One region of the Halomonas sp. CnH100-B genome, then DNA from elsewhere that is predicted to be linked to it. Evidence: predicted binding sites of a transcription regulator. Region 1 holds the regulator's gene; each other region holds the start of a gene.

Region 1 (4,471 bases):
GTTTGGCGAGACAGGCGCTATCCAGCAGTCGCTGGTCACGCCTCGACTGGTCCATACGCCTCAAACGGCCATGACCGATGTCATGTCGCCGCGCGCGACGCTGTTCGACAGCGAACAGCGAGAGTGGCTGGCCACGGCAGACACCGGCACCTTGAATACCGATTCCCAGGCCCTGACGCTAAGAGGGTCTGCCCGGCTACTGGCTCCCGAAGAGGGCTGGCAGCTCGACACGCAGCAATTAAACTACGATGGCGTGACGCGCCATGCCTGGAGCGATACGCCCGTGCTGTTGCAGCAGCCGCCGCAGCGCATGGAAGCCTCCCGCATGGACGTTTGGCTCGATGACAGCCAAGTCCGCCTGACCAATAACGTGCGCGGCGTCCACCCGCCTGCCACTCGTAACCCTGAGGAGTCGCGATGAACGCCTCTCTCCGCACTGCACTCTTTACGTTAACCCTACCCCTCGCCACGGCGGCCATGGCACAAAGCCAAGCCCCCATCGAGGTCGAAGCCGACCGCCTGGACCTCGACCAGCGCGCTGGCACCGCTGTTTACTCAGGCAACGTGGACATTCGCCAGGGCGAGATGCAACTGCGCGGCGAACGCGTCGAAATTCAGCGCAACGACGCAGGCGAGCTGTCACGCGCCATTGCCACGGGTGAGCGCGCCTACCTGCGCAATCAGCTCGAAGATCAAGAAACCCCCATGGAGGGCTGGGCGCGTCGTATCGTTTACCATGTCGCCGAACGCCGTGTCGAGCTGATCGACCAAGCCGAACTGACCCAGCAAGGCGACCGTTTCCAAGGGGGGCGTTTGGAGTACTTCATCGACCAGGAAGTGGTGCAAGCACGCTCCGACGTGAGCGGTAGCGACAACCAGCGCATTCGCATGACTCTTCAGCCCGAACAATAGGGAGCGGCCACGTGGCAGCATCAACCTCTGCAGATTCCGCACCTGTCAAAACGCTCTACGCCCATCACCTAGCGAAGAGCTACAAACGCCGTCGGGTCGTGAAAGATATCAACCTGGAAATCGCTCAGGGTAGCGTCGTCGGCCTGCTGGGGCCCAACGGGGCGGGTAAAACCACGTCGTTTTACATGATCGTTGGACTGGTCAAATCCGATGCCGGTAGCGTCGGTATCGACGACGTCGACCTGACCCATGCGCCCATGCACGAGCGCGCCATGGCCGGGATTGGCTACCTCCCCCAGGAAGCCTCCATTTTCCGCAAGCTCTCGGTGGCCGATAACATCATGGCGATTCTCGAGACGCGCAAAGCGCTGGACCGTAGCGCTCGGGAAGCACGCCTCGAGTCACTGCTCGAAGATTTCCATATTACCCACATTCGCGACAACCTGGGCATGAGCCTCTCAGGGGGCGAGCGCCGCCGAGTGGAGATCGCTCGCTCACTCGCTACCGAGCCCGCATTCATTCTGCTCGACGAGCCGTTTGCCGGGGTCGACCCTATTTCAGTGGGTGAAATCAAAACCATCATCCGCGCACTGAAAAAACGCCACATCGGCGTCTTGATCACTGACCATAACGTGCGCGAAACCCTGGATATTTGTGACATTGCCTACATCGTTGGCGACGGCCATATCATCGCCAGTGGAAACGCCCAGGAGATCCTCAATAACCAGAAGGTTCGTGATGTCTATCTAGGCGCAGACTTCCGCCTCTAAACTCTGGCCTGACCAAACTTTTCTTTTAGTGGCATGCTTATTGCACTTGCACAGAGTCATAACTCGCTCTAGGGTGGAGCTTTCTGATTAACGAGTGGTTCTCAGATGGTCATGAAAGCTTCTCTCCAATTGCGTATCGGCACACAGCTGACCATGACACCTCAGCTGCAGCAGGCCATTGCCCTGCTACAGCTCTCCACGCTGGACCTCCGTCAAGAAATTCAGCAAGCGCTGGACGCTAACCCCATGCTCGAACAAGAGGATGAGTTTGGCGAACAGGCTGTTAGCGAGCCTCAAGAGGCCGAGTGGTCGGACAGCATTCCCAACGAACTCTCCGTAGACAGCGACTGGTCGGACACCTACCAAGACATGGGTAGCTTGGGCGGTAGCAGCGAAGGACCCGACTTCGAGCGCCAAGCCGCAGGCCAAAGCCTTCATGGCCATCTGTTATGGCAATTGGCCATGACCGACTTCTCTCCCCGCGACTATGCCATTGCCGAAAGCCTGATCGATGCACTGGATGCCAACGGCTATCTCACTCAACCGCTCAACGACATCCGCGAAGGCCTCAAGGCGCAAGGCCACGACAGCCTGAGCCAGCGTGAAGTAGAAAACACCCTGTTGCGCTTACAACAGTTCGAGCCCACCGGCGTGTTTGCCCGCGACCTGCGCGAGTGCCTGATGCTTCAGCTGGCCGCGCTGCCTGAAGACACCCCGCTATTGATGCCCGCAAAACGCTTGGTGCGTCAGTTTCTCGAAGCCTTGGGCAAAGACGATTTACGGCTACTCAAGCGCCGCCTGAGCCTGGATGACGAGCAGTTGGACGACGTCATCCGTTTAATTCGCAGCCTTGACCCACGCCCAGGCAGCGCCTACGGCGTGACCGACGACAGCTATATCACGCCCGATTTGGTCGTGCGCCATGACAACGAGGGCTGGCACTTAGAGCTCAACCCGGAGGCGCTGCCGCGCCTGCGTATCCAGCCCGATTACGCCAGTTTGATCAAACGTGCCGACAAGAGCCAAGACAACCAGTTCTTGAAAGAGCACCTCCAAGAAGCTCGCTGGCTGATCAAAAGCCTTTCCAGCCGTAATGACACGCTTCTGCGAGTAGGTCGTGAAATCATCGCCCGCCAGATCGGCTTTCTAGAGCACGGCGAAGAGGCCATGAAACCGCTGATCCTGGCCGACATCGCCGAGGCCGTGGAGATGCACGAGTCCACGATCTCCCGTGTGACGACGCAGAAATTCATACATACGCCACGAGGCGTGTTCGAGTTGAAGTACTTCTTCTCGAGCCAAGTCAGCAGCCACGATGGCGGCGATAGCCACTCCAGCACCGCCATTCGTGCACGGATCAAAAAACTGATACAAGAGGAGCCGTCGGGTAAACCGCTCTCCGATAGTCGCCTGGTGACCCTCCTTGAGGAGGGAGGCATCAGCGTTGCCCGGCGTACGGTAGCGAAATATCGCGAGTCAATGGGTATTCCCTCGTCCAGTGAGCGCCGCCGTTTACGCTAGTTAAACGGTAGGGCATGACAAACTCGACGCAGGGGCTTTGCAATAGCGCAAAAAGGGTTACAATCGAAGTACAGCCCGATGGATAAGGAGCACGTCAATGCAAGTAAACATCACTGGTCATCACGTTGAACTGACTGACGCCTTGCGTGACTACGTTAACGAAAAGCTGGAACGCGTCGAACGCCACTATGACAACATCACCACGGTGCAAGTGACCTTATCTGTCGAGAAAGAACGCCAGCAGGCAGCCTGTACGCTGCATGCCGCCGGTGCCGACCTTCATGCCGAAGCCCTCGATAACGATATGTATGCCGCTATCGATGCGCTCGCAGACAAAATCGATCGTCAACTCGTTAAACACAAGGAAAAAGCACAAGCTCGCGCCCAGGGCGCAGGCGTGCGTTAACTCAATGACGTTGGAAACCATCCTCCCCCCGGAGCGCGTGCTCTACGACGTGCCCGGGGGCAGCAAAAAACGGGTGCTGGAGTTTTTCAGCACCTTCATCGCCCAAAACACACCCAGCCTCGATAGCCAAGAAGTGTTTAGCCGCCTGATTGGACGCGAGCGTCTCGGCAGCACGGGAATTGGCAACGGCGTTGCCATCCCCCACGCACGTAGCCCGCACTGTAGCTCGCCCATCGCTGGCTTTTTGAAACTTGCCGAGCCGGTCGATTTCGATGCCATCGATGGCGACCCCGTCGATCTAGTGTTCGTGTTGCTCGTACCCGAAGAGGCGGACGACACGCATCTCGCTCTGCTTGGGCAAGTCGCGACGATCATGAACGATGCGAATACCCGTCAACAGTTACGCAAAGCCAGCAGTCAAAAAGAGCTATTGACCCTGATGACGGCCAAGATACGCGAACAGGCCGCGTAAGATACTCACACGTCCATCACTGTTTATTTCCTACGCTCATACGCCAAGAGAGACGCTATGCAACTGGTGATCATTAGCGGCCGTTCGGGGTCCGGTAAATCTATCGCCTTACAAGCGCTGGAGGATCTTGGCTATTATGCGATCGATAACTTACCTGCCATGCTGCTGGGCTCGCTGATCGATGAGCTGCGCGCTCAAGGAGAACGCACTCGTATTGCCGTTAGCATCGATGCGCGCAACCTCCCCATCGCGCTGGAGCGTCTGCCAGCGCTGTTGGAAGAGCTACGCCAGCGAGACATTCGTTTTCAGGTGATCTATCTAACCACGGACGCACGCATTCTGCTGGAGCGCTACTCCGCCACTCGTCGTCGCCACCCCCTCACTCGCGAC
Region 2 (4,471 bases), 260 kb from region 1:
AACGCGGATGCGCAGGTGGTCGAAGGCAGCCGCCAAGTCAAAAACACGGGTGAGATGATTACCGGTGTGGTCGCCGATATTCAGCAGCTCAGTACGCTGGTACAGGAAATCTCGGCAGCTACCATCGAGCAGAGCAGCGGTATCGAGCAGGTCAATCAGGCCGTGACGCAGATGGATCAAATGACCCAGCAAAACGCGGGACTGGTACAGCAGAGTAACCACGCGACCCAGCAGCTAGCGCAGCTAAGCACCCAGCTTCGCCACTTGGTGACTAACTTCAAGTTGAACAAAGAAATCCACCAGCCTGTCATTGCCGCGCCCGCAGCCCAACCCTCTTCCTTCAGCGACTTCTAATAGTCATAGCCCCCGCCCAACCAGGCGGGGGCTTGCTCACCTTATTTCCCAGCTACACCTTGCCCTGGTTATCCAACTCTACTGCTTCGTGCATTCGCGCCAGTATATCGGGTACGGCGGCCTGTACCCGGTTCCAGCTAGGAATGAACGGCCGTTCGCGGGGGTTATCCAAGAACAGATTGCCTGCTTCCAGCAGATTGCTGGCAAACAGCTCCACCGCCTGCTCTTCACAGTGGCGATCCAAACTCAGGCCATTCATGGTGGCGTCGTGGTCGTAGGCTTCGATCAAATCGAGTGCTAGACGGTAGTACGTCGCTTTTAGCGTGCGGAAATCTTCACTGCTGAAGCTCACGCCTTGGGTGGCTAGTTTGCGGTACAGCGCTTTGGCGATATCCAGACTCATGCGATTCAGGCCGCCGTTGGCATCATCCTCGCTAACGGGCTGGTGTTTGTGGTCGTAGGCATCGGCAATATCGACCTGACACAGCTGGCGGTGGGAGTAGTTACGCTGCAGTTCAGACAACACCCCGATCTCCAGGCCCCAGTCGGCGGGGATACGAATGCCTTCCAGCACATCGCTGCGCATCGCAAACTCACCAGAGAGCGGATAACGGAAGCTATCTAAATAGTCCAAATAGGGTAGCGGCCCGCACACGGTTTTGAGCGCTCTCAGCAGCGGCGTCACCATCAGCCGAGACACCCGGCCGTTGAGCTTTCCTTCGGCAATGCGGGGGTAATAGCCTTTGCAGAAACTGTAATTGAACCGTGGGTGAGCCACGGGATACATGAGCCGCGCCAGCAGGCTACGGTCATAGGTCAGAATATCGCAGTCATGCAGGCCAACCACCGACGAGCGGCCAGAGGCCAGCACGTATCCTGCGCAATACCACACGTTGCGCCCTTTGCCGGGCTCTAAGGCCCCTAAACCGTGGCTTTCCAGCTCGGCGTCTAGCTCACGCAGGCGTGGACCGTCGTTCCATAGAATGCGGGTGTGCTGGGGAAGACGAGAGAAGAATTCGCGGGCATATAGGAATTGCTCGCGGTCTGCCCGGTCCAGGCCGATCACAATCTCATTGAGATAAGGCACTTTCACCAGCTCATCGACAATGGCCGAAAGCGCTGGGCCTTCCAACTCGGAAAATAGCGACGGGAGTATCAACCCCATCGGACGACGCTTGGCAAACTGGCCTAGCTCCTGCTCTAGCGCCTCCACCGGACGGCGAGTGAGGTTGTGGAAATCGGTAATGACGCCATTCTGATGAAAATCACTCATACGCTGATCCCTCGTTGATTAGGCCGTAACGGACGCTTGGGTAGGTGCCGCCGCTAATCGGCGGTCGTCTCGCCCCCACCAGTGGGCCACCCCCTCGGCCCAGCCTGTTGGCCCGGTTTCCTGAGTGCGATATAGCGCTGTATTCGTCGGCGTGACGGTCAAGTCGTGGCACCCTTTGATCACGACGGCCTGATCGACGGCATCGAGCATGGATATATCGTTCGGGCCGTCACCTAGTCCTAATGAGAGCGGCTCACGGCCACGCAACGCGGTAAATCGCTTGATGAGCCAGTCAACGGCACTGCCTTTATCAGAGGCTTTGCCCATCACATGCCAAAAGCGTCCGCCTTGGGTGAGCATCAAGCCATCGCCTTCCAGCGCTAACCGGAAATTGGCCAGCGCAACCTCGTCGTCTTCCCAGATAAGCGGCTCGCTGCCTTCACGCTGCCGGGCCGCTTTGGCGCGGGCTTCATCTAAACCGGTGAGCGACATCACAGCCGCCATATCCAGTTCGCTCATCCGGGTAAAGCGCACACCCAAACGCTTGCGCCAGACGTTCAGCCGTGCACGGATAAACCCCACGTCCACACCGGTGTGTTTCACGACCACGCCGTCCAGCCCGCTGCCAGGGCGATCTAACCGGGCGTGACACCAGCCCGGGGGCAGGCCGATCACGGCACCGTTTTCCGCCACGAACGGCGTCGCCGTCAGGCCTAGCGCTTCACGCAGGGAGATCAGTTCGGCACGGGTTTTACTGGTGACTGGGATCACGGGCACGCCCAGCTGTTTTAGGCGAGCCAACCAAGGCGCGGCAGGAGAGAAGTCGTAACTGTGGTGATCGAGCAGCGACCCATCTAAGTCGGTGACCACCAAGCGCGGCTGAAGGGCCGGGTCGGGGCTTCCTGGCGGCTGCTGGGTAAGGCTCGCCCCCTCAGAGTGGGCGACTGTCGTGTGGGTGTGTTCGGTCATGACACCACCTTATTGCGTTCTTGAAAGCCGTTACGCGGACGTCGTTCTTAGATAAGCAATAAAGCAGAATGCATGCCAATAGCATTTAGACAATAAAAATCAAACGCTTGAAAAAAATCACGGTGCCATAACGACGGCAAGCACCAAAACAGGGCACCTAAAGTGCACCAGTACAGTGCGGGAAGAGGCCCGTAATAAAACGGCGCCGGAAGACATCTGCAAAAAAATTGCACAAAGCCTTGGCAAACGCTCACAAATAGCTATACTCGAATTGTACCCACTGACAACCTTGTACACCCCCTCACCTGATGTCAGTGGGCTGCAGTGAGCCAAGCCCTTTCATGCCCGCCTCCCCCGGCGGGCTTTTTTTGACCACACTGCTACTCCACGTGAATCACTACCTCGACGCGGCGATTGCGTGCCCGCCCTTCTGCCGTGCTGTTATCTTCCAACGGCTGCGTCGCCGCTAGCCCCACGGCCCGCAGCCGCTCTGGCGCAACACCGGCCGCTTCCAAGGCTTCGACAATGGCAATCGCACGGGCGCTAGAGAGCGCCCAGTTCGAGGAGAACTCTGGGGTATTAATGGTCTGGCTATCGGAGTGGCCCTCAACCCACACTTCACCGTCATAGCGCTGAATCGTCTCCAGCAGGCTACCTACCAGCGATGAGCCGCCTTGTGTCAGCTCTGCCGTCGCCGAGGGGAAAAGCAGCCTGTCCTGCACGCGTAGGCTGATCCCTTCGGCCACCCGGGAGACTTCGACACCCTCCAAGTTGGGCAAGTAGGGGGACGCCTCTACCCGCTCGGCCAAGTTTTCCGTGAGTGCTAGAGCGCTACTGATGGCCCCGTCGCTGATCTCTTGTACATTCACGGGGGGGCGATCCGTGAGAAGTACCATGTAATCCGCCAAGGGAAGCGGCGCTGGCGGATCCTCTTCCTGCACCAGAGGCGTGGGCAGCCTCGGCGTTGACGACGAAGGTGCAGACGCCAACGCGGCTTGCAGGGTGTCGGTGACCGACACTACCCGCGCAGGCTCTGATGGTGATGCAGAGTTCACCGCCTCTTCCGGCAACGCCAGTAACGGCGGCACGCTGGGCACCACCTCGGCCTGCGGGGGCAGCCCTGCCACGCCCAAGGCGGCGCTGATCGCCATGGGGCTGAGCTCACCTGGCACCACCACTGGCATTGGGGAGCGCGGTGGACGACGCTCATCCAGTAAGGCAGGCAGCGGCACTTCCAGCGGTGTCGCCAAGCCTGTGCTCGTGTCCACTTCCGCGTCATCGGGGGTCCAGTCGGGGCTTGTGACTCCGGCAGCCGCAATAATGATGACGAATAGGGCGACCAGCAGCGTCATAATGTCGATATAGCTGATCATCCAGCCGCTGTTGCTATCGTCCTCAGGATACGTCGACATTAGGGAGTCATGACGTGGGCCGCTGCGGTGGTCCTCAAGCATGGGAGTGATTACTCATTCAAGTTTCTAACCTCGTGGCCGATCTATGCTAAGCATGGCAAACTAGTCTATCAAAAAGCCGATTAGTAGCGATAAGGAACTACCAGGTGCGCACTCGTCCTATGTCACACCCCATTGTCGATTTTTTACGCCCCGTTGGCCTGGGACTTGCGAGCCTGATGCTCAGCGGCTGTTTTTACGCCAGCACTTCTCAGGCCCCCATTGCCACAACATACCCCTATACGGAACAGCAAAAAATGCAGGCCGCCCAGCACTGGGAAGTGCTTGCTCAGCATGAAGCCGCCGGCATCCTATCCAGCGAGCGGGTGCGCTTTCGTGACCTACACATTGCGGCGCCGGAACATGAGCAGTACGGCTCATATTACAGCGGCGGGGAATTCGAGCGTGGTTTTAGAACACTGTT
Region 3 (4,471 bases), 330 kb from region 1:
ATAATCGCAAAAGTACGGCGCAGCTCGGCTTCGCGCGCTATTTGGGCGTCAGACATGGAGTTCTCTAAGATGGTACAACGTGGTGACTTAAAACGTAGCGCCAAACCCTCGGCGTCGTATGCCTATGGTAACGCAACTCGGCTGCGACGGCATACCACCGCGTGCATGCCGCTGCGTTGTCAGGCCAGTGCTACGCAATCATCCATTGGCTTATTCCGCGCATAAAAAAACGCCGACAGTGTCGGCGTTTGAGGGCGACTCAATACAAGCCAAGAACGAGCCTCAGGCGTAGGTGTTGACCTGCGTGCCGACGCTGCCCTCTTGTGCCAGGCTTGGCTGAGCGCCGGTGTCAGCAGATGCCAATACTTCGGTGATTTGCTCGGCTTGAACGTCCAGCGCTTCGCGGAACATTTGCATCTGCGCTTGCTCAGCGGTTTGCGCCTGATTCATATACAGCGCCGTACTGACTGCATTGCTTGCAGCTACATCCATACTGCACCTCAGTCTATTGAATGACACTCTTAGCGTAGCAAACCCACACCACTGGGGCCACGTTTGTCGCTTGTCATTGTGTTACGGAATGAGACAAGCCGTCTAAAATCGATCTGCACGGAACGGCGTCATGTCGATGGCGGTTGGCTTCTGTTCCATCATGTCGGCAAGCAGCTGACCGGTCGCAGGGCCTAGTGTAAAACCCTGGTGACCGTGGCCGAACGCGAGCCATAGGCCGGGATGACGCGGCGCTGGGCCAATCACCGGCTTCATGTCTGGCAAACACGGGCGTGCGCCTTTCCAGGCGGCACTGTCCTTGCGCTCACCTAATGGAAAAATCGTCCGCGCAACGTTTTCAGCGGCACCCAGCTGCTCTTCATCGGCCGGCGATTCTAAGCGATCCAATTCAGCCCCGGTGGTCAGCCGTACGCCTGCATTCATGGGTGCCAGCAAATAGCCAATCTCGGCATCCATCAGCCAATAATTCAATGTCGCCCCTGGCTGGGTCGCGTAGTGCATGTGATAGCCGCGCTTCACAAACGTCGGGAAGTGATAACCCAGCGGCTTCATCCATTGCCCCGCCCAAGGCCCGAGCGCCATGACCACTTCATCGGCTTCGAACGTCGATTCCTGGGTCGTCACGCGCCAGCGCTCATCGATTTGAGTGACGCCCGTAATATCCGCCTGCACTAAGTTTCCGCCCATGGCCTCAAAAGAGGCGGCATAGGCGGCCACCAATCCACCCGGATCGGCGACCGTCCATGGGTCGAGCCAATGAATAGCACCAATGATCTTATCGCCCAGTTGGGGCTCCTTTTCACTCAACGCAGCGCGATCGAGCACGCTGAATTCGACGCCATAAAGCTCGCGCGCTTCCTCGGCCTCCTTGACGCGTTTGGCAAGCTTATCCTGGGTACGATAGATCTCCAGCCAACCCTCTTTGCGCACCAAATGCTCTGCCCCCGATGCTTCGATCATGGGTCCATGCGCCTCTAAACAGAGCTGAATCAACGAGGCGTACTCAGGCACGATTTTTTTATACAGCCGTGATGAGGAGTGGTGCCAATAGCTCAATAGCGGTGACGCCGCATTGACCATTCCAGCGGGACGATAACGGATATCGACACGGCGGTTTGGCAGTACGCTCAAGATAGTCTTCATATCACGAGGAAAGGGGTAAGGCCTCACCGCTTCACGCTGAATGATACCGGCGTTGCCAAACGAGGTTTCTCGTCCAGGCTGACGGCGGTCCACCAGCGTTACTTGATAGCCACGTTTTTGTAGCTGCCAAGCAACACTGACACCCACCATACCTGCCCCCAACACCACCGTTTGACGCGCCATTTTGATGCACTCCTATCGCTCTAAAAATCAATTCGCCTCATGCCGCCAGCAGCACGGATAACGTATTGAAAAATATCACCAATCAAAGCGCTTTTGCATAGTCACAAACACTGTTTTAACTCATTTTTTTAGTTTTTTATCTCGCATAAAGCGTAATAAAGGATGACTTTGCTAGCCACGGCATAACATTTGCTTAATGATCATTAGGCCCGTTTTGTTAGATCCAACGTTTCGCTGCGCAGCAGGCCGAACGCTGCATTTACAGGCAGCATCTCGCGATTCCCTGCACCAATTAAGTGCCTGCATTGCACCCAATCAACACAAGGAACACACCCATGATCGATAGCTTTGACACCACTCTGATCGACACGCTTTGGGTGCTTTGGGCGGCCGCGTTGGTATTCGTGATGCAAGCCGGGTTTCTCTGCCTGGAGGCAGGCACCACACGAACGAAAAACGCCATCAACGTCGCTATGAAAAACCTAGCGGATTTTGCCATTGCCGTCAGCGTTTTCTGGCTAGCCGGCTTTGGCATGATGTTTGGCGCCTCTCAAGCGGGATGGTTGGGCAGCTCGCTGTTTGGTTGGCAGCTCGAATCGACCGACACCTGGCTAATGACCGTTTTCATCTTCCAAGCGATGTTTTGTGCCACCGCCGCGACCATCGTGGCCGGCGCCGTCGCTGAACGAATGCCGTTCCTCGGCTATTTATGGACCGCGTTTTGGATTGCGCTCTTGATTTACCCCGTTTTTGGCCACTGGGCCTGGGGCGGCTTGTTAGGAGGCGCGCCGGGATGGCTGGCGTCGCTTGGATTCATCGATTTTGCCGGTGCGACCGTGGTTCACAGCGTTGGCGGCTGGGTGGCACTCGCGGCGGTACTGGTCATCGGCCCCCGCCGGGGACGTTTTCAAGTCGATAAGCCACCCACTGCATTTCCAGCAGGTAATTTGCCACTGGCAATGCTTGGGGCGCTGTTCATGGTACTTGGCTGGTTTGGCTTCAATGGTGGAAGCACGCTCGCTCTGGATGGCTCGGTGCCTGGAATTATTGCCAATACCGTGCTGGGCGCCGTGGGGGGCATTTTATCGGCCATGCTAGTGGGCTGGCGGGTTCGGCGCTATGCCGATGTGATGTACGCTATCAATGGCGCAATTGCTGGCTTGGTGGCAGTCACGGCAGGTGCCCATGTGCTCTCATTGGCCACGGCATTTCTCATGGGCGGCGTGAGCGGTGTGCTCATGGTGCTGGCCAACGAATGGCTGTTGAAGAAGCAGATCGATGACGCGGTGGGCGCGATTCCTGCGCATTTGGTCAGCGGCATCTGGGGCACGCTTGCCCTACCATGGCTGGCTGACCTCTCTCTCCTCGATCACCCCCTCGGTCGCGCCGATCAGTTCGGTATTCAGCTATTGGGTGTGGCGGCCTGCGGTGTGTGGAGTTTTGGGATTGCATGGCTGCTGTTTAGCATCACTCGCCGCTTCCTGCCTTTGCGTGTCTCGAAAAACGCGGAAAAAATGGGGCTCAACCTTGCAGAGCATGGCGCCAAAAACGAGCTGCATCAGCTGCTCGAGCACATGCGTCAACATGAACGGCAGGGGGACATGCACCAGCGCATCGAGGCAGACCCGTTCACCGAGGTAGGTGAAATCGCCGCTAGTTATAATCGCGTCTCGGCAGCGCTGGAACGTGCAGTCGGACACACCCAGGTCATGCTGCGTAACCTTCGTGATGGCGTCGTTACCTGGCAAGCCGACGGCACGCTGACGGGACTGAACCCAGGCGCAGAAGCACTGTTTGGCGTGGAGGCGAAGCAGTGGGTCGGGCGTCCTGTCAACACGCTACTGCCCAATAAGCTGCTCACGCCTGGCGCAAAGCATGAAATCAAACTGCGTCTGCATGACCAGCAAGTCCGCTATTTAGAGATCCAAGTAAGTGAAGGCGCTGCGGGCTCTGTTTCTGAGTGCTCGGGCATGGTCCGGGACATCACCGAGCGTAAACAGCTTCAAGAACAGTTGAACCGGGAGCGAGATTTGGCACGCACCACGCTAGCGTCTATAGGCGATGGTGTCATCACGTGCGATGCCAGCGGCAGTGTGACGTTTCTTAATGCCGAGGCAGAACGGCTCACGGGGTGGACGCTTGCTGACGCCACCAACAAACCGATTCAGACAATCTACTCACTTCGTGATGAGCTAAGCGACGAGCCCATCAGCAATCCGGCGCGGCAGGTACTCACCCAGCATCGGGCCGTGCACTTCAGTGAACACTGCCAGCTGCTGCACCGCAACGGCAAACGTTTTCCCATACAGCATAGCGCCGCGCCCATTCGTTCTCGAGGCGGCATCACGCTGGGCGCAGTAGTGGTGTTTCAAGACGTCAGTGTGACACGGCAACTCTCGGAGCAGCTCAATTATCAAGCAACCCACGACAACCTCACGGGGCTAATGAACCGGCGAGCCTTTGAGGCACTGCTGACCAAATTGCTCGCCCAGGAAGATGAGTACCATCATGTGCTCTGCTACTTAGACCTGGACCAATTCAAGATCGTCAACGACACCTGCGGCCATTTGGCAGGCGATGAACTACTTCGTCAGGTCTCCATGAAGCTGAAAGCCCACGTGCGCCACAGTGATAC
Region 4 (4,471 bases), on a different contig from region 1:
AAAAGGCGCTGCGGGCGGCTTCGTTATATCCGTCGACCCACCAGCTGCGGCTGCCGGGCATCACGAAGACGGCCGGGGGCACATGTCCCGCGTCGATCAACCGGTCGGCGGTGTTGGGAAGGTTCCCCTTGGTGGCCCAGTCGAGCTCGTTACCAAACGAGCCATGCAGTAGATACACCACCGGATAGGGCATCGAGGCGTGTGGATCATAATCGTCCGGTAAATAGACCGTGTACGGATAGTCGTACCCTAGGGTGGGCGAGAAGAACTGTTCACGGGCCACGTCGCCAGCCAGGGTCGCGCCGCTGAGCATCAGCCCGCTCATCACGCCGATCGTCGTGCTCATCCAGCGGATAAAGCGAGCGAGGGAAAAGTGTCTGCGCACGAAGCCTCCAGGAATTTACCGTCGGTTAAAGGGTCGGACAGCGGTGTAACTCGGCGTGTTCATTGCCGTAAGCCCATACATCAGCTTAGCAGCGGTGGTTTGGTGGAGGTTCGATGCAAAAAATCGAGGAGATCTATTGGCTGCGCGCTTACGGCTGTGTCGCCGTCTTTCTATTCCATTGGCTTGATCATATCAACCAGCGTGTGGATAACGTCGCCACGGACCTGATGCGCATACCGCTGGTGCTGGGCACGCCGGTTTTCCTGTTCATTTCGGTGTTCGTCTTTGCCGTCCGATACGATCAACAGGTGCCGCCAGGCTTTCTGCTGCAGCGGGTGAAGTACGTCATGTTGCCCTATGTGGTGTACGGAAGTATCTACTCCACGGCCCAATGGTGGCAGCTGGCGGGAAGCGAGAACGCCGTGGGGTTTTGGGAAAATGCCAAAGTCTATTTTCTTTACGCCGAGTGGCATGGCTACTTTTTGATTATCGCCATGCAGTTCTATGCGGCGTACTGGGCGTACACGCGCTGGCGGCTATGGCGCTATCACCCGGTACCGTGGCTGGTGGCTGCCTGCTGGGTGAGCATGGCGTATTGGGGCTTGGCCTATGCCTTCGAGATCGAGCCGCCGGGCTACTTGCTCTGGGTGGCACCGCTGGGCTGGGTGTATCTGTTTTTTTTGGCCCTGGTTCTGGTGCGTTACTACCCGTTAACGCCCTCGGCTACGCTGGTCGAGCGGCCCGTATGGCTGCAACTCCTTTCCCAACCGCGTTGGCTTTTCCTGTTCGTCGGCGTAATCGTGCTGGCCACGTTCGAGCATTGGCTGGCGTTCTCATCGAAGGAAGTCTGGGTCATTCCCTTCTTCGTGCTGTTCACCCTGGCGCTGATGCGTGGCTTGAAAGGACGCAGAGCGCCTGGCTGGGTGCGCTATATCAATGCTTACTCGTTTGGTATTTATCTGGCGCATCCGATGTTTTTCACGCTCACCGATACGTTCGTGGGCGTGACGACACTGCCGCTGGTGGTTTACGCGGTGCTGCTCATCGTCGTAGGCAGCGTTGGCTCTATTTTGCTCAACAAAGCGGCCAATACCACGACGATGGGGGCCATGCTGTTGGGTAAGCGGTTGAAGGTATGAGTGCAGGGTAGGGTAGGTGACAGGGCGGGCGCGGAACCAGAAAAGGCTAGGGCGAGGTGGATGACTGGCTGTTTGGTGAGCCACGGGCCAACCCCAACGATTCGCCGCTCAAGGTTTTAAGCCGGGTCGGGCAAGCGTAAAGGCGCTGTAAAAAATCGAGCAGGGCTGGCTCATCCAGCTCGGGATCGAAGCCACCAATGCGCTCCAACCAGGCGCGCCGAATGGCAATGTAGGGCGGTACGGACACGGCCGTACTGAGAAAGTGCAGCAGCAATCGCTCCGAAAACCGGGGCGTAGCCGCGTTGATGAGCAGTGCATCCATCGCCGTGTTGAGCTGCGGATAGAGCAGGTACCAAAGCTGTGCCGCCATGGGTTCTTTATGCAGCGCAATCAGCAGCCACTCTGCTTGACTGATATAAGCCGCTTGATTGAGGCGCGCGCCGAGCATTTGCGAGGGGGTCACCAGGCAGTGGGCATGATAACGCTGTTCGAGGGCGGTGAGCCGCTCATCCGCCTGCGCGCAGGTGACGATGATCGGCATCACATGGTCGGCCAGGCCGGACTGGCGAATGGAGCGCAAGTGGCGCGGTAGCAAAGCTCCTGTCACTGAAGCGTCTACGATAAAGCAAACCGTACCCATGCACGCGGCTTCCTTTTGTTATGAAGCATCTCCGATTGTAATTTATTGTAGATGTGGGTTTCTTTGCGTAGCAAGAGAAACTTTTTTAACAACAGGGAGGTGCAAGTGCCTCTCCTCTAACCAATTTGGTGCGTTCTGTGTCTCATATGCACTATTTTTGTGCATATGAGACACGAGATGCCCTTTCCGTGCGAAGCGTGACGATGTGTTGCCACATTAAGACGCAGACGTTTAGTGATTTTTCGTATTTAAAAACAATGGCTTGTTATTTTTTATGGCCATTATGGTGCAGGGTTGGCATGCTCTGTGCTTATGAATCATAGATAGTTTCATCAGCGGCTATTGAAGCGTAGGCAGACGCCTCCAGGCGTGCTACAACGATAGCCGGTCTGAAATGATCGCTGGGCGGTTTGTTATCCATCGTCAGACAAACGTTAAGCGAACAAAAAAGACAAACGCGCCACATGCAATTGCGTGTTGAACGATTTGTTGAATAACACTTTTATCGATAGCTTACAGTTACACGCTTTAAGCCACGCTCATACCGGAGGACACTATGTCAGCCAAGACTCTCGCGCTAATCGAAGAACATGATGTTAAGTGGGTAGACCTGCGTTTCACCGACACGCGCGGTAAAGAGCAGCACGTCACCGTACCGGCACGTGACGTGAACGAAGAGTTTTTTGAAAATGGCCAGATGTTCGATGGCTCTTCCATCAACGGTTGGAAGGGCATCAACGAGTCTGACATGATCCTGCGTCCGGAAGACGGCACCGGTTTCTTGGACCCCTTCACCGAAGACGCTACCCTGATTCTGCGTTGCGACATCATCGAGCCGGCGACCATGCAGGGCTACGATCGCGACCCGCGCTCCATCGCTAAGCGTGCCGAAGCGTACCTGCAGTCTACCGGTCTGGGCGACACGGCCTTCTTCGGTCCGGAGCCGGAATTCTTCATCTTCGACGAAGTACACTGGAAAGCCGACATCCAAGGCGCCATGTACAAAATCACCTCTGATGAAGGTGCATGGGCGACCAGCAACCAAGTCGAAGGTGGCAACCTGGGCCACCGTCCGCGCGTGAAAGGCGGCTACTTCCCGGTTCCCCCGGTCGATAGCTTCCACGATATCCGTGGCGCGATGTGTAATACCCTGGAAGCGATTGGCCAAACCGTGGAAGTACACCACCACGAAGTAGCTAACGCGGGTCAGAACGAAATCGGCGTTAAATTCAACACGCTGGTGAAGAAAGCTGACGAAGTTCAGGAAATGAAGTACGTGATCCACAACGTGGCACACGCTTACGGCAAAACCGCTACCTTCATGCCGAAGCCGCTGGTAGGCGACAACGGTTCGGGTATGCACGTACACCAGTCGTTCTGGAAAGATGGCCAGAACCAGTTCGCGGGTGACGAGTACGCGGGCCTGTCTGAAATGGCGCTGTACTACATCGGCGGTATCATCAAGCACGCTCGTGCCCTGAACGCCTTCACCAACGCTTCTACCAACTCGTACAAGCGTCTGGTGCCGGGCTTCGAAGCACCGGTCATGCTGGCTTACAGCGCCCGTAACCGCTCTGCGTCTATTCGTATTCCGTACACCGCTAGCCCGAAAGGCAAGCGTGTCGAGACTCGCTTCCCTGATCCGACTGCCAACCCCTACTTGGCGTTTGCAGCGATGCTGATGGCGGGTATCGACGGTATCAAGAACAAGATCCATCCTGGCGATGCCATGGATAAGAACCTGTACGACCTGCCGCCGGAAGAAGGCAAGTCTGTACCGACCGTAGCCAACAGCCTGGATCAAGCGCTGGAAGCACTCGATGCTGACCGTGCGTTCCTGACCGAAGGTGGCGTGTTCACCGACGACATGATTGATGCCTACATCGAACTGAAGATGGAAGACGTCGAGCGTATCCGCATGACGACTCACCCGATTGAGTTCGACATGTACTACTCTTGCTAAGAACGGTCTTTAATGACGGTGCTAAAATCACCCTTGCGGTGTGATTAGCCAGAAAACCCCGCCTCGGCGGGGTTTTTTTATGGAAGCGAAATACGCAGGGGCTAGTAATGATAAGCAGACGACGTTTGCAAAACAGAATAGGTTTATCCACAGCGGCGGTGCTTCTACTGTGCCTGTGGGTAAGCGTGGCCCAGTCGCAAACGGTGTATCGCGTGGTGGATGAGCAGGGCAACGTGACGTTTACCGATAACCCTGAGCGGGGTGGGGATGCCATTACGCTGGCGCCGCTGCCCAGCATGCCATCGGCGTCGCGCCCTTCAACAGCGGCACCGCGCAGCCTGGGC

The links. The regulator sigma-54, encoded in region 1, starts transcription at its own class of promoters, with help from an activator protein. The targets are predictions, from matches to a motif close to TGGCACNNNNNTTGCTNT.
Region 2: the regulator sigma-54 is predicted to act here: its motif matches at 2,657-2,674, upstream of NH398_RS00080 (HAD-IIB family hydrolase).
Region 3: the regulator sigma-54 is predicted to act here: its motif matches at 2,015-2,032, upstream of amt (ammonium transporter).
Region 4: the regulator sigma-54 is predicted to act here: its motif matches at 2,460-2,477, upstream of glnA (glutamate--ammonia ligase).

Annotation. Positions count from the first base shown of each region.
Region 1 is NZ_JAMXRX010000001.1:275,670-280,140, reverse strand. It holds gene lptC (LPS export ABC transporter periplasmic protein LptC) at 1-421, shown strand, start outside; gene lptA (lipopolysaccharide transport periplasmic protein LptA) at 418-912, shown strand; gene lptB (LPS export ABC transporter ATP-binding protein) at 924-1,682, shown strand; gene NH398_RS01145 (RNA polymerase factor sigma-54) at 1,788-3,203, shown strand; gene raiA (ribosome-associated translation inhibitor RaiA) at 3,301-3,609, shown strand; gene ptsN (PTS IIA-like nitrogen regulatory protein PtsN) at 3,614-4,081, shown strand; gene rapZ (RNase adapter RapZ) at 4,139-4,471, shown strand, end outside.
Region 2 is NZ_JAMXRX010000001.1:16,106-20,576, reverse strand. It holds gene NH398_RS00090 (methyl-accepting chemotaxis protein) at 1-354, shown strand, start outside; gene NH398_RS00085 (glycosyl transferase) at 407-1,627, opposite strand; gene NH398_RS00080 (HAD-IIB family hydrolase) at 1,646-2,596, opposite strand; gene NH398_RS00075 (OmpA family protein) at 2,977-4,008, opposite strand; gene NH398_RS00070 (hypothetical protein) at 4,170-4,471, shown strand, end outside.
Region 3 is NZ_JAMXRX010000001.1:607,758-612,228, reverse strand. It holds gene NH398_RS02735 (peptide chain release factor 3) at 1-56, opposite strand, end outside; gene NH398_RS02730 (putative motility protein) at 283-492, opposite strand; gene NH398_RS02725 (FAD-dependent oxidoreductase) at 595-1,836, opposite strand; gene amt (ammonium transporter) at 2,172-4,471, shown strand, end outside.
Region 4 is NZ_JAMXRX010000007.1:128,310-132,780, reverse strand. It holds gene NH398_RS15625 (alpha/beta hydrolase-fold protein) at 1-346, opposite strand, end outside; gene NH398_RS15620 (acyltransferase family protein) at 499-1,524, shown strand; gene NH398_RS15615 (hypothetical protein) at 1,571-2,164, opposite strand; gene glnA (glutamate--ammonia ligase) at 2,721-4,127, shown strand; gene NH398_RS15605 (DUF4124 domain-containing protein) at 4,253-4,471, shown strand, end outside.